4 regions of the Brevibacillus sp. AG162 genome follow, and region 1 is predicted to be linked to each of the others. Evidence: predicted binding sites of a transcription regulator. Region 1 holds the regulator's gene; each other region holds the start of a gene.
The links. Region 1 encodes Rex, which represses fermentation and respiration genes when NADH is low (regulators of the CRP and FNR family bind a similar motif). Its sites were predicted from a motif close to TTGTGAAATATTTCACAA; they were not measured.

Region 2: FB479_RS27580 (nitrate/nitrite transporter) is a predicted target of Rex. The motif match lies at 1,727-1,744, and genes of this name have one in related genera.
Region 3: FB479_RS26925 (cytochrome ubiquinol oxidase subunit I) is a predicted target of Rex. The motif match lies at 1,115-1,132, and genes of this name have one in related genera.
Region 4: FB479_RS05860 (helical membrane plugin domain-containing protein) is a predicted target of Rex. The motif match lies at 1,247-1,264, and genes of this name have one in related genera.

The regions. Positions count from the first base shown of each region.
Region 1 covers NZ_VFNO01000003.1:402,784-405,953, forward strand. The annotation lists gene dinG (ATP-dependent DNA helicase DinG) at 1-513, shown strand, start outside; gene FB479_RS11920 (ComEC/Rec2 family competence protein) at 555-1,460, shown strand; gene FB479_RS11925 (redox-sensing transcriptional repressor Rex) at 1,477-2,100, shown strand; gene FB479_RS11930 (amidohydrolase) at 2,117-3,170, shown strand, end outside.
Region 2 covers NZ_VFNO01000013.1:159,307-162,476, forward strand. The annotation lists gene FB479_RS27575 (Crp/Fnr family transcriptional regulator) at 1-79, shown strand, start outside; gene FB479_RS27580 (nitrate/nitrite transporter) at 162-1,661, opposite strand; gene hcp (hydroxylamine reductase) at 1,807-3,102, shown strand; gene FB479_RS27590 (YcdB/YcdC domain-containing protein) at 3,166-3,170, opposite strand, start outside.
Region 3 covers NZ_VFNO01000013.1:19,147-22,316, reverse strand. The annotation lists gene FB479_RS26930 (hypothetical protein) at 1-739, shown strand, start outside; gene FB479_RS26925 (cytochrome ubiquinol oxidase subunit I) at 1,236-2,651, shown strand; gene cydB (cytochrome d ubiquinol oxidase subunit II) at 2,641-3,170, shown strand, end outside.
Region 4 covers NZ_VFNO01000002.1:215,795-218,964, reverse strand. The annotation lists gene obgE (GTPase ObgE) at 1-454, shown strand, start outside; gene FB479_RS05865 (PilZ domain-containing protein) at 463-1,128, shown strand; gene FB479_RS05860 (helical membrane plugin domain-containing protein) at 1,419-1,874, shown strand; gene FB479_RS05855 (NAD(P)/FAD-dependent oxidoreductase) at 1,917-3,095, shown strand; gene FB479_RS30410 (hypothetical protein) at 3,147-3,170, opposite strand, start outside.

The sequences.
Region 1 (3,170 bases):
TACCAAGCGATGAAGGAACGGCTTACGGAGGCCCCAGAACCGTATACGTTATTCGGTCACGGGATTGATAGTAACAATCGGAGCAAGCTGGTGCGTCTGTTCCGAAGCATGGAGAGAAGTGTTCTGCTTGGGACGAGCAGCTTCTGGGAAGGTGTCGATATCCAGGGGGAATGGCTGAGCAGTTTAGTCATTGTTCGCCTCCCGTTTGCGCCTCCGAATCATCCTGTCTATCAAGGAAGGGCAGAGCTTTTGAAGGCAGAAGGAAAAAACGCCTTTATGTCTTTGTCTCTTCCACAAGCCGTTTTGCAATTTAAGCAAGGGGTGGGTCGATTAATTCGCCATCACTTGGATCGAGGGGTCGTGATCGTTCTCGACACGCGTGTAGTTGAGTCGAGATATGGACGCTCATTCCTTCAATCTTTGCCGCCATTTCAAATCGAAAGCGGTCCATGGCCAACACTTCGAGAGCGCATAGAGCCATTCCTTAGTATGCAATCCCTGTCAGATTCATAAAATGAAGCAATAGTCTCATAGGGATTAAGGTGATAAAATAAATGTTATGGAAAAAAGCGTGGCGTTGGTGGATTGTAGTTCTTAGTGCGATTTTCCTTTGCGCATGCTCGATTGATAGCCATTTGTATTTGCAAGAAGCAGCAGTGAAGATAGATGACCCGTTTGAAACGGAGACAGAACAGGAATTTTCGGGTCTCATTGTCACCTACTTGGCACTTCCGCATGGCGAGAGTACGCTTTTGCGAATGCCAGGCGGCAAAACGATGCTGATTGATACGGGTACGGCAGAAGATTGGCCCGTTCTTTCGGCACGCTTGGCAGAGCTCAAGATCACACGGCTCGATTATGTGGTGTTGACAAACGACCAGCCAGAGCATATGGGGGGCTACGCTTTATTGAGCCAGCAAGTGCTTGTAGATGCCGTCATTTTGCCCAAGCTGATCGCACCATCCATTCGCCATGTCGTGCTGCTTCGCGCCAACCACAAGCAGATGGAAGCAGAGCAAGGACAAGTACTCACTCTTGACCAAGAAATCTCCATGGAGGTTTTGCTCCCGGAAGAACCGTTATTTTTATCGCCCCAGAACAATTCTCTCGTTTTTCGATTAACACACGGCCAATTGCGATTTTTATTTATGAGTGCCGTGAATGAAAAAGCAGAAGAGCGACTGTTGGAACGGCAAAATGACAGACTGAAGGCGGAAGTGCTAAAGGTAGCCGGTCAGGGGAGCAATCAAGGCTCTTCGCAACCGTTTCTGACACAGGTCGATCCTCAGGTCGCCATTATTCAGACAGGCCGATCGCGGGATCAAATGAAAGACGGTCAGACGGAAGTCATGGAGCGCCTGGGTGAGTCATGGGCCGAGACGTACGTGACCAGCCACGACGGTTCCATTACCATTTTATCGAATGGAAAAGAATATCGGATTTTGAAGCAAAAGAATTAGGGGGGAAAGACCGAACGTGGCAAAACACGAAAAGATTTCAGAAGCGGTCGTCCGTCGTTTGCCGATTTATCTGCGTTACCTCAGTTATTTGCAGCAAGTTGAGGTGACCACCGTTTCCTCCCAACAGATGGGCAAGAATCTTGATGTGAATCCTGCCCAAATCAGAAAAGATCTTGCAGCTTTTGGTGATTTTGGAAAAAAGGGAATCGGCTATGATGTCGATTATCTGGTGGAAAAAATCCGTGAAATCCTGAAGCTAACGGATGAAATCCGTGTTGCTTTGGTCGGAGCTGGGCATTTGGGCCATGCCATTAGTAACTACAACGCTTATTTGAAAGATAACATGCGGATTGCGGCCATCTTTGACAATAATCCAGAGAAGCAGGGCAAAAAAGTCGCAGGTATACCGATTCAGCCTTTATCAGAGCTGGAAGAAACGATCGTAAGCAAGCAAATCAAGCTGGCGATTATTACGGTACCGGCACCTGCAGCGCAATCCGTATGTGATCAGTTGACTCAAGCGGGTATCAGGGGGATCTTGAATTTTGCCCCTACGACGATTCGCGCAGGAAAAGATGTTCGCATTCACTATGCGGATGTGACGTCCAACCTGCAAAGCTTGGCCTACTACTTGACGTAAGAATGGAGTGTATACTATGAAAAAGACGATCCTCATTCACGCAACAGTTATTACCGTTAACGAGACGAATGAAGTCATTTACGATGGTGCCGTAGCATTCGAAGGCAACAAGATTACATATGTGGGCCCAACTCCTGAGGACCTGTCGGAAGCGGGATACGATGAAGTTATCGATCAAAAAGGAGACTACATACTGCCTGGATTAATCAACACGCATGGACATGCTGGTATGTCTCTCCTACGCGGTTATGCAGATGATTTGCCGCTGCAACAATGGCTGGAAGACAAAATGTGGCCATTGGAGGCACAATTTACGGGAGACACAGTAAAATGGGGTACCCAACTGTCGCTTATTGAGATGATTCGTACCGGAACCACCACGTTTGTGGATATGTATGATCATATGGATGTTGTGGCGAAGGAAGTCGATGCAGCTGGAATGCGTGCCCGCCTTTGCAGAGGGATGATCGGTCTGTGCTCCGAAGAAGAACGTCAAACAAAGCTGAAAGACGCGACTCTTTTTGCAAAAGAATGGCATAATCAGGCAGACGGGCGTATTACCGTCATGATGGCACCGCATGCGCCGTACACCTGCTCACCAGAATTTATTACCCAAATTATCGAAAAAGCAGATGAGCTGTCCTTGCCGCTTCATATCCATATGTCTGAAACTGCATGGGAAGTCGGTCAAAACGAGAAGGACTACGGGCTGCGTCCAGTTGCTCATTTGGAAAAGCTGGGAATGTTCAATCGCCCAACACTTGTCGCACACGCTGTTCACTTAACGGATGAAGAAATCGACATTTTGGCAAAATACAACGTGAGAGTTTCTCATAATGTAGTGAGCAACCTGAAGCTGGCAAGCGGAGTTGCGCCTGTTCCGAAAATGTTGGCAAAAGGTGTCAGTGTATCGCTGGGTACCGACAGCTCGGCAAGCAACAACAATTTGAATTTGTTTGAGGAATTGAAACTCGCTGCGATCCTGCACAAAGGTGTGAACAACGATCCAGTAGCTGTACCAGCAGAAGAAGCCCTTCGCATGGCTACTCGTTATGGCGCAGAAGGAGTAT
Region 2 (3,170 bases), on a different contig from region 1:
TATCTTGATTAAGGACCTTGCCTATTTAAAAGAAGCGATTTATTGTGATGACTGTCCTCCTGATATTTGCCAAATGTGAGCAAACTCTGCATACTTTTCTACACGAAAAAAGTCCTGGACTTGTCCGTCCAAGACTTTTTTTATAAGTGATTCAGCCTGATTTATCCATGTCTTTGCTCCACGAGCTCGCTGAACATGCCCGCATAGTACTCGACGTCTCCTGCATCGTCCAGAATCGCGCTGATCGTTAACCATTGGAGATACTGATCCCCATTCTTCCGGCGATTCCAGATCTCACCTTGCCAATAGCCGTTCTTTTTGATCGAGTCCCACATCTTTTGATAGAAGTCGGCATCCTGCCTGCCTGATTTTAAAATATTGGGGGACTTGCCAATCACCTCATTCATCTCATAACCGGTCACTTTCGTAAAAGCATGGTTCGCGCTTTTAATAACTCCTCGTGTATCGGTAATCAGTATCGCCTCTCCCGTCTTTTCCATAATGGTGGCGGCGAGCTGCAGCTTCTCTTGATAAAACATCCACATCACCAAGACCAAGCTTGCCAGCGCAAACTGAGATAACGCCATGAAACCGATCGCGTAATGTCCGGTTAGATTAAACAGCATCGTTAAGATCAACGGCGGGAAAAATCCTCCTAATCCCCCCATGGCAGATACGATCCCATTTACAATCCCCGCTTGTCGCGAGAAATACATCGGCACTAATTTGAACACGGCACCGTTACCGATTCCGGCACATATCGCTACCAACAAGCACCCTACTGTATACATCAAAATCGATGGCGAAAACGATAAGACAATACCAGACAAGGCGAGCCCGGCAAACACAATCATCAATGCCTTGAAGGGGTTCCACCTATCTCCTAACCAGCCTCCCAATGGTCTCGCAAGTGTCGCCAAAAGAATGAACCCTGCTGTTCTCATACCTGCATCTACTTTATCCAGTTGGAAATGGCTCACTAAAAAATTCGGGAGATAAACGGTGAAAGCGACGAAGCAGCCAAACGTAATAAAGTAGAACAAACTGATTAACCATAGTTTTTCGTTTTTGTAGACACTCTTTATCTGCTGACCAAGAGGAGTCACTACCTTAGGTTCATTTCTATCCCCCATCAAGAAGGTAAGCGCAGCGAATCCCGCGAGTAATAACATGAACATCTGTACAGTGGAGGCCCATCCAAACGATTTAGCCAGAACGGGCGCTGCAAAAGTGGTTACCGCTGTACCAATATTCCCCATACCGTAGATTCCGTTTACAGAACCATGCTTCTCTTTCGGATAGTATTTCGGTAGAGAAGTGACACCAACGGAAAACACCGCTCCGCCTATCCCCAAAAATAGCCCGCCGATTAACAAATCTGTATAAGTGGTCGCCTGGCTAATATAAAAAACAGGAGCCAGCAGCAAGAGAAAGCTTATGCTAAATAAAATTCTCGCGCCAAATCGGTTACTCCAATATCCAACAGGGATTCTCAGCAACGATCCTAGAAGAACAGGAATCGCTGTCACCCACGCTACTTCGCTTGCACTCATGGGTACGGTTTCTTTGATAAAAGGCATGAGCGATGACAGAATGACCCATACCATGAAACCGACCGTAAGACTCAACGTCTGTAACGGCAACTGCCATTTTCGTACCATAAACAACACCCCTCATTTGGGAAATCTTCTTCATCCACTATGATAAGAGGCAAAGTTTGGTTTCGTTGTGATTTTAATCACAGCTCCTTCCGGGCAACCCGCTTATAATCAAAGCGAAATCTTGAATCGAAGGAGTGGATTATACATGTTTTGTTATCAATGTGAACAGACTCCATCAGGTGGTTGTAAGGTCATCGGCGTTTGCGGAAAGAATGAAGATCTTGCGAGTATTCAGGATACAATAATTTTTGCTTTAAAAGGGATTGCAGCTTATGCCACACATGCTCGTCAACTGGGATATATCGATCCTGAAGTGGATGGGATTACTCAGGAAGCTCTCTATTTTACATTGACGAATGTGAATTTCAACTTGGATGAACATTTGCAAATGGCCATGAAAGTAGGCAAAGCCGCGATAAAAGTCATGGAGCTTTTGGATCGGGCCCATACGGATCATTTCGGAGTCCCACAGCCAATCACAGTCTCACAAAATAAAATAGAAGGAAAATGCATCGTTGTTACAGGACACAATCTGTTTGCTCTCGAAGAGCTGTTAAAACAGACAGAAGGCAAAGGAATCAATGTGTATACACATTCCGAAATGCTGCCTGCACATGGCTACCCCGCACTGAAGAAATATCCTCATTTGAAAGGAAACATCGGGAAAGCATGGTACGATCAACGTCAATTGTTTGAGAAATTTCCTGGCGCCATACTGGCTACAACAAACTGTGTAATGCCCATTCGAGGCAGCTATGCCGATCGTTTCTTTTCCTATGATATAACCGGTTTGGAGAACGTGACGAAAATTGTAGATAACGATTTTGCGCCGCTCATTGAAAAAGCATTGTCTCTCCCTGAGGTTTCCATCGAATCGGAACTGACGTTGACGACCGGGTATCATCACAAAACGGTCCTCGGCATCGCTCCCGAAATTATTCAGGCAGTCAAGGAAGGACAGATCAAACGCTTCTTCGTCATCGCTGGTTGCGACGCTCCTGGCAAGGGAGGCGAGTATTACCGTGAATTGGCTACGTCCTTACCGCCAGAAACAGTCATTCTTACTACCTCCTGCGGAAAATTCCGTTTTAACGATGTAGATTTCGGCACCGTGCCAGGTACCAACATCCCAAGATATATTGATTTGGGACAGTGCAATAACTCCGTTTCTACCATTACGATTGCGGCAGCATTAGCCGATGCCTTCGAGTGTGAAGTGAACGAGCTGCCGGTAAGTATCGTTCTTTCCTGGTTTGAACAAAAAGCGGTTTCCATCCTGCTCGGTCTGTTTAGCCTGGGGATACAAGATATACGGATTGGCCCAAAATTGCCTGAGTTCATTCAGCCCGGGGTTCTGCAAGTACTGCAAGACTTGTTCCATATTCAGTTGATTGGTGATGCTCAAGAAGATATGAAGCAAATGCTGGGAATCACTCAGTAGGCGTAATAGAAAAAACGGCTGTCAGAGAGTTAGTGGTAAGACTAACCAATGACGGCCGTTTTTTCATT
Region 3 (3,170 bases), on a different contig from region 1:
TCTAGACGATTTTCGTGAACTCACCGACTTGCTTACTGATCTGGAGCTGGATGACGCCACTCCAAAAGCCAACATATACAATCGGTTGAAATTCAAATTGGAATCAGGAAACATACAACTACCTGATAACAAAAAGGACGGGATCTATATGAAAACGAATAAATGGAAAGCTGCCACAATTAGTGCTGTTGCTGTTGTTTGCCTTTTAGGTGCATTCTCGACTACATCGTTTGCCCAAGGAATGCTCCAGACGATCTTGGCACGCTTTCAGGTCGGGAACATGGAAATTACCCAATACGATAAAGAGCTGCCTGCTGCACAGTCCAATACCCAAGGAATCGAGATACCTATAGAACACAAGGCCCCCCCACAGATGACATTGGAAGAAGCACGCGCAGCCAGCAAAATGGACTTTCCCGCACCGACATGGTTGTCAGAGCATTATTCCTATAAAAACACGGTCGTTCATGGCAAGGGTATGGTAGAAATTCAGTATGAAAAAGAGAAAGAGTTTATTTCCTTGTTGATTTCAAATGGTGGCGAAAACGGCATCAGCACGACAGAGGGTGTCAAGATTGAAACCATTGGCGGGAAAAAGGTTTATTTCGCCAACGGAATCGTGATTTGGGAGCATGAAGGATTTACTTACGAGCTGTATCAGATGGCAGAGAAGAGCTTTGATGCTGCGACCATCGGCAACATCATCGATTCCTTGTCAACGAAATCCGCCAAAAAATAAGCGGTTGTTACTTCACCACGTACCCAGGCACAACCGACTTCGAATGCTTTTCGAGGTCGGTGATCGTCTGGGTATTTTCATAATCTGCTAAAAAAGCAAAAGTGTGACTGAAAGGCTGTGGAGGAAGATATATTGAGAATTCGGGAATGAAAAAAGAGGATCAAATCTCCTCTCCAACTTTTCTACGTACGATAATCGCCGATGATAGGAAAATCCTAAACAGTCACAGAGTGTTAAAAATCATGTAACGAATCGGACACCCTCTAGGGTCAAAAGTCCTGCTACAATGATACATGACCGGAAGTATACAGGGTAAAACAAAAAACTCTCTCACGAAGATGAATGCGAAAAGGGGGTTACAAGAGAGAGAATCATTTGTGAATTTTTTCACATATATTTGTGATTATTTTCACAAAGTCGTCATAAATGCTGGTTTCCCCACTGGTATAATTCCGGTACATAAAGGCCAAAACGCGAATAGAAAGGGATCTTGTACATGGATATAGTGGATTTGGGACGACTTCAATTTGCGATAACAACTATCTTTCACTTTGTTTTTGTGCCGATTTCCATCGGGCTGTCATTATTAGTAGCCATTATGGAAACGATGTATGTGGTAAAAAAGAATGACTTGTACAAAAAAATGGCCAAGTTTTGGGGAACCTTTTTGCTGATAAATTTTGCGGTCGGGATCGTGACAGGGATTATGCAGGAGTTCCAATTTGGGATGAACTGGTCTGATTTCTCACGATTCGTCGGCGACGTATTTGGGACACCGCTAGCGATTGAGGCCCTCTTAGCATTCTTCCTCGAATCGACTTTTATTGGACTATGGGTGTTTGGTTGGGATCGTTTGTCCAAAGGAGTGCATCTCGCATGTATATGGCTCGTATCCATCGGAACGATTCTTTCGGCTCTCTGGATTTTGGCAGCCAACTCGTTCATGCAGCAGCCAGTCGGCTTTGCTATCAATAACGGACGTGCAGAGATGGTCGATTTCTTCGCTCTCCTTACCAATGGACAATTACTATATGAATTCCCGCATACCGTATTTGCGGCATTTGCGACAGGTGCCTTCTTGGTAGCAGGTATCAGTGCTTGGAAGCTGTTGAAAAAACAAGACGTCACATTCTTTGTACAATCTTTCAAAATCGCGATCGTGGTAGCATTGATTTCCTCGCTGGCTATTGCTCAATTCGGTCATGGTCAGGCACAGTATTTGGTTGCTACCCAACCGATGAAAATGGCAGCGAGTGAAGGACTGTGGGAAACAAGCTCGGACCCAGCTCCTTGGACGGTCTTTGCAACGATTGATCCAGAAAAACAAGAAAACGGTTTTGAAATAAAAATTCCTTATTTGCTTAGCGTTCTGACGTACAACTCACTTTCAGGTTCTGTACCGGGCATGTTGGAACTACAAGCAGAGTATGAGAAAACTTACGGTCCAGGAAACTACATTCCACCAGTTCGGACTACCTTCTGGAGCTTCCGCATCATGGTAGCGGGCGGTAGTGCCATGATTTTGCTGGCTTTGTACGGGGCATATCTCGCTTTACGCAAAAAGCTGGAACAGCCAAACAAGCGGTTCATGCAGTTGATGGTTGCGGGTATCTCACTACCATTCATCGCAAACTCAGCAGGTTGGATCATGACGGAGGTAGGTCGTCAGCCGTGGACGGTATTCGGGCTTTTGCGTGTTGAAGATTCGGTTTCGCCAAGCATTAGCACAGGAGAGGTATGGTTCTCTCTGATCGCCTTCACGACGATTTATCTCATCCTGCTCTGCGTCTTGGCTTATCTGTTTGCTCGTGTAGCCAAAAAAGGACCGGATATGGATAGTCATGAGGAAGTAGAGGATTTACAGCTCCAGGATCCATTTGATCGTGTAAGGGGTGAACGTTATGGAGCTTAATGAACTGTGGTTCCTGCTCATTGCCGTTCTGTTTACCGGATTTTTCTTTCTCGAAGGCTTCGACTTTGGTGTCGGCATGGCGACGCGCCTGCTATCACGAAATGATTTGCAAACGCGGGTTTTGATCAATACGATTGGCCCGTTCTGGGATGCCAATGAAGTTTGGTTGATTACAGCCGCTGGTGCGATGTTTGCAGCGTTTCCAGAGTGGTATTCCACGATGTTTAGCGGATATTATCTCGTGCTTACGCTGATTCTGCTTGCCTTGATTGGACGCGGGGTGGCATTTGAATTTAGAGGCAAGGGGAAAGGCGAGGCTTGGAAAAAGACGTGGGACGCAGCGATTCTGATTGGAAGCTTTGTACCGCCGATGTTGTTCGGAATGGTCTTTGCCAGCTTGGTGAAGGGGGTGCCGATTGATCAGAATATGGAAATGACTGCGGGCTTCTCGGACATTGTGAATGGATACTCGTTGTGGGCAGGAGTGACAGTAACGGGCTTATGCTTGCTGCACGGACT
Region 4 (3,170 bases), on a different contig from region 1:
GCAAATTGTAGTCGCGAACAAAATGGAATTGCCAGAAGCAGAGGAAAACCTGCGTATTTTCAAGGAAAAGGCTCCAGATGTGAAGGTGTACGAGATCTCTGCTGCAACCCGTCAAGGCGTACAAGAATTGATGTATGCGATCGGGGATACCTTGGCGACGATTCCGGACAAGCCTGCTGTCGAGGAAGTTGCGGAAGTGGAAGAGCGCGTGGTGTTCCGAGCAGAAAAAGAACCAGAGGCATTCGAAATTACGCGTGATAACGAAGTATTTGTCGTCAGCGGTGAAAAGATCGAGAAGCTCGTACGCATGACGAATCTGAACAGCTATGATGCAGCCCAGCGTTTTGCAAGACAAATGCGCAGCATGGGTGTAGATGATGCTCTGCGCAAGCTGGGAGCAAAAGACGGGGATACCGTTCGGATCGGCAAATTAGAGTTTGACTTTGTGGAGTGACAAAAACCATGATTGATATCCCATCACTGAACCCATTTTTGGGGGATAAACGACTCCAACGCGGTGCGACGCTACCGCTAATCATCTCCAAGCAGGTGAAGACACCTGTCCAAGTTATGGTTGAACATGCAAAGGGCAGTTATCTCGTAGTTTCCTGTGAGATGAAGCCTGAAACCAAAGCAGAGCTTCTCGGATCAACTGTACGCATTCGTTGGGAAACGGATGCGGCAGTGAACACCATTGATTTGGAGGTAGTTTCCGAGCAAACGCTTTGGCCGATCAAGCTTTTAGGGATGATTCCGATTAGTGTAGGGGTAGAAATTACACAAAAGCGCAAGCAGGATCCCATCTCCCCCGATCTCGGTATTTCTGTCCCTTACAAGGTGATGGGAGCTAGACCGATCGAAGAAAAAGGCGAGGCAGTGTTGCTGAAATTCTCTCCAACCCGTCTTGTTTTGGGAACGGACGGTTATGTGTCGAAGGGCGATTTTCTCCACTTGTCTTTCAAGATACCGAAGCAAGCGCAGGAGATCGTCATGATGGCGAAAATCGTGGAAAAAACGTTCCAAGACAAACAATCGATCATTGAATTAATCTTTACGGATATCAATGAAAAGCATCATGAACTCATCAAAGATTACTATAAAAAGCTCTCAACTACCGCTTCTTCCTAAGGAAGCGGTTTTTTTCCTTTGATGTTCCCGTGAAGAAGGTATATAGTAGAGTACATAGAGTTCTAAATCGAGCCTGTTCACTTCATGATTTGTTGTGTACGCTTTCCTGAATAAATTCTTGTGAAATCATTCACTTTTGATTATTCGAATCCGTTGTCTGTTTCGCTTTGTGAAAAATGTTACAAGCAATTTTAAACCGGATTTTCAGGGAGAATAGCGGCCGTTACTCGTATGAACAGGCATCGAGAATGAAAGGCCTCTATTCCAAAGCAAAGGAGGACGTTTTTTTTATGTCTCAAACAACTACGCAACAAGCTCAAGCTGCTGCTGAAGTAGCAAGCACTGCTACTCTGGCACCAGCGCAGCAACAAGATGTACTCGATCAGTTGATGAAACCAGAAATCCAAGAGTCACTGAACGTATTGGTGGCGAACCTGCCTAAATTGGCGGAACTGACAACTCTTTTGACCAAAACATATGATCTGGTACAAACAGTAGCAAATGATCACGTATTGATCGACGACATCAAAGGCGGAATGGAAGAGTTCGTAAAACCGATCTCTGATAAAGCGAAAGGTATTGCGCAAGCAGCCATTGAGGCCAATGACCGTGTTCATGTAGAAGAGTCTACGATCGGTTTGTTCGGTATTCTCAAAATGCTCAAAGATCCGCAAGTACAAAAAACATTGCGTTTCGCACAAGCATTCCTGGAAGTAACCGCAGAACGTCAACAACAAAAACGCTAATATTTTTATTATGGAATGGAAGACAAGGACGGAGGATTGGGCATGGCGAAGCATATTCTGATTCTAGGCGGCGGTTATGGCGGTTTGCTCAGCGCATTGACTGCACGTAAATACATGACGGCTGAAGAAGCGTCGATCACGGTGGTAAACCGTTTTCCTACTCACCAAATCATTACGGAACTGCACCGCTTGGCAGTAGGAAACCTGTCTGAACAAAACGTGGCGCTCCCTCTGGAAAGATTGCTGCGTGGCAAAGAGATTAACCTCGTAGTGGACACGGTAGAAAACATTGGTCTCGATTCCCAACGTGTAACACTGGCGAGCGGCGAGTCCATTAAATACGATGCTTTGGTTATTGCGCTGGGTAGTGAAACCGCATTCTTCGGAATCCCAGGTCTGCAAGAGTACAGCTTTACACTGAAGTCTGTAGAAGAAGCAAATCGTCTGCGTGCACACCTCGAAGAGCGCGTGATTGAATACAAGACGAGCAAAAATAAAGCAGATGCTACCTTCGTTGTAGGTGGTGGCGGCCTGACAGGTATCGAGCTGGTTGGGGAATTCGCTGATATGCTGCCAAATCTGTGCCATAAACACGGCGTAGACTTTGCAGACGTATCCATCTACTGTGTAGAAGCAGGTCCATCCATTTTGGCTGGTTTTGCTCCTGACCTGGTTGAGCGTGCGAAAACGAGCTTGGAAAAACGCGGCGTTCAATTCCTGACAGGCGTACCTGTAACGGAAATGAAAGAAACCACGGTTTGCCTGAAAGATGGCGGTACCATCGAAACCAAAACAATGGTATGGACAGGTGGCGTACAAGGAAATCGCGTAGTAGCTGAGTGCGGCGTGGAAGTAAACCGCGGGCGTGCAACTGTTACAGAATTCCTGCAATCCACTTCTCACCCTGATGTATTCCTCGCAGGTGACAGTGCGGTCGTAATGGGGCCAGAAGGTCGTCCATTCCCTCCGACTGCGCAGCTGGCATGGCAAATGGGAGAAGTAGTTGGTCACAATCTCTTCGCGCACTTCAACGGCACCAAAATGGATACTTTCAAACCGGTATTCTCCGGTACACTGGGTAGCCTGGGCCGTAAAGACGCGATCGGAACAATCGGTGCAAGCCAACTGAAGCTGAAAGGCCTGCCTGCAACCTTGATGAAAGAAGCGAGTAACGTTCGCTACTTGACTCATATTAATGGTTTGTCCTCTTTGGCATACTAATTGAATCAGGAAAACCCGGGATCATGATGTCCCGGGTTTTTTTGTGCTTGTTTATCCGTTTCCGCTGGGGTCTTC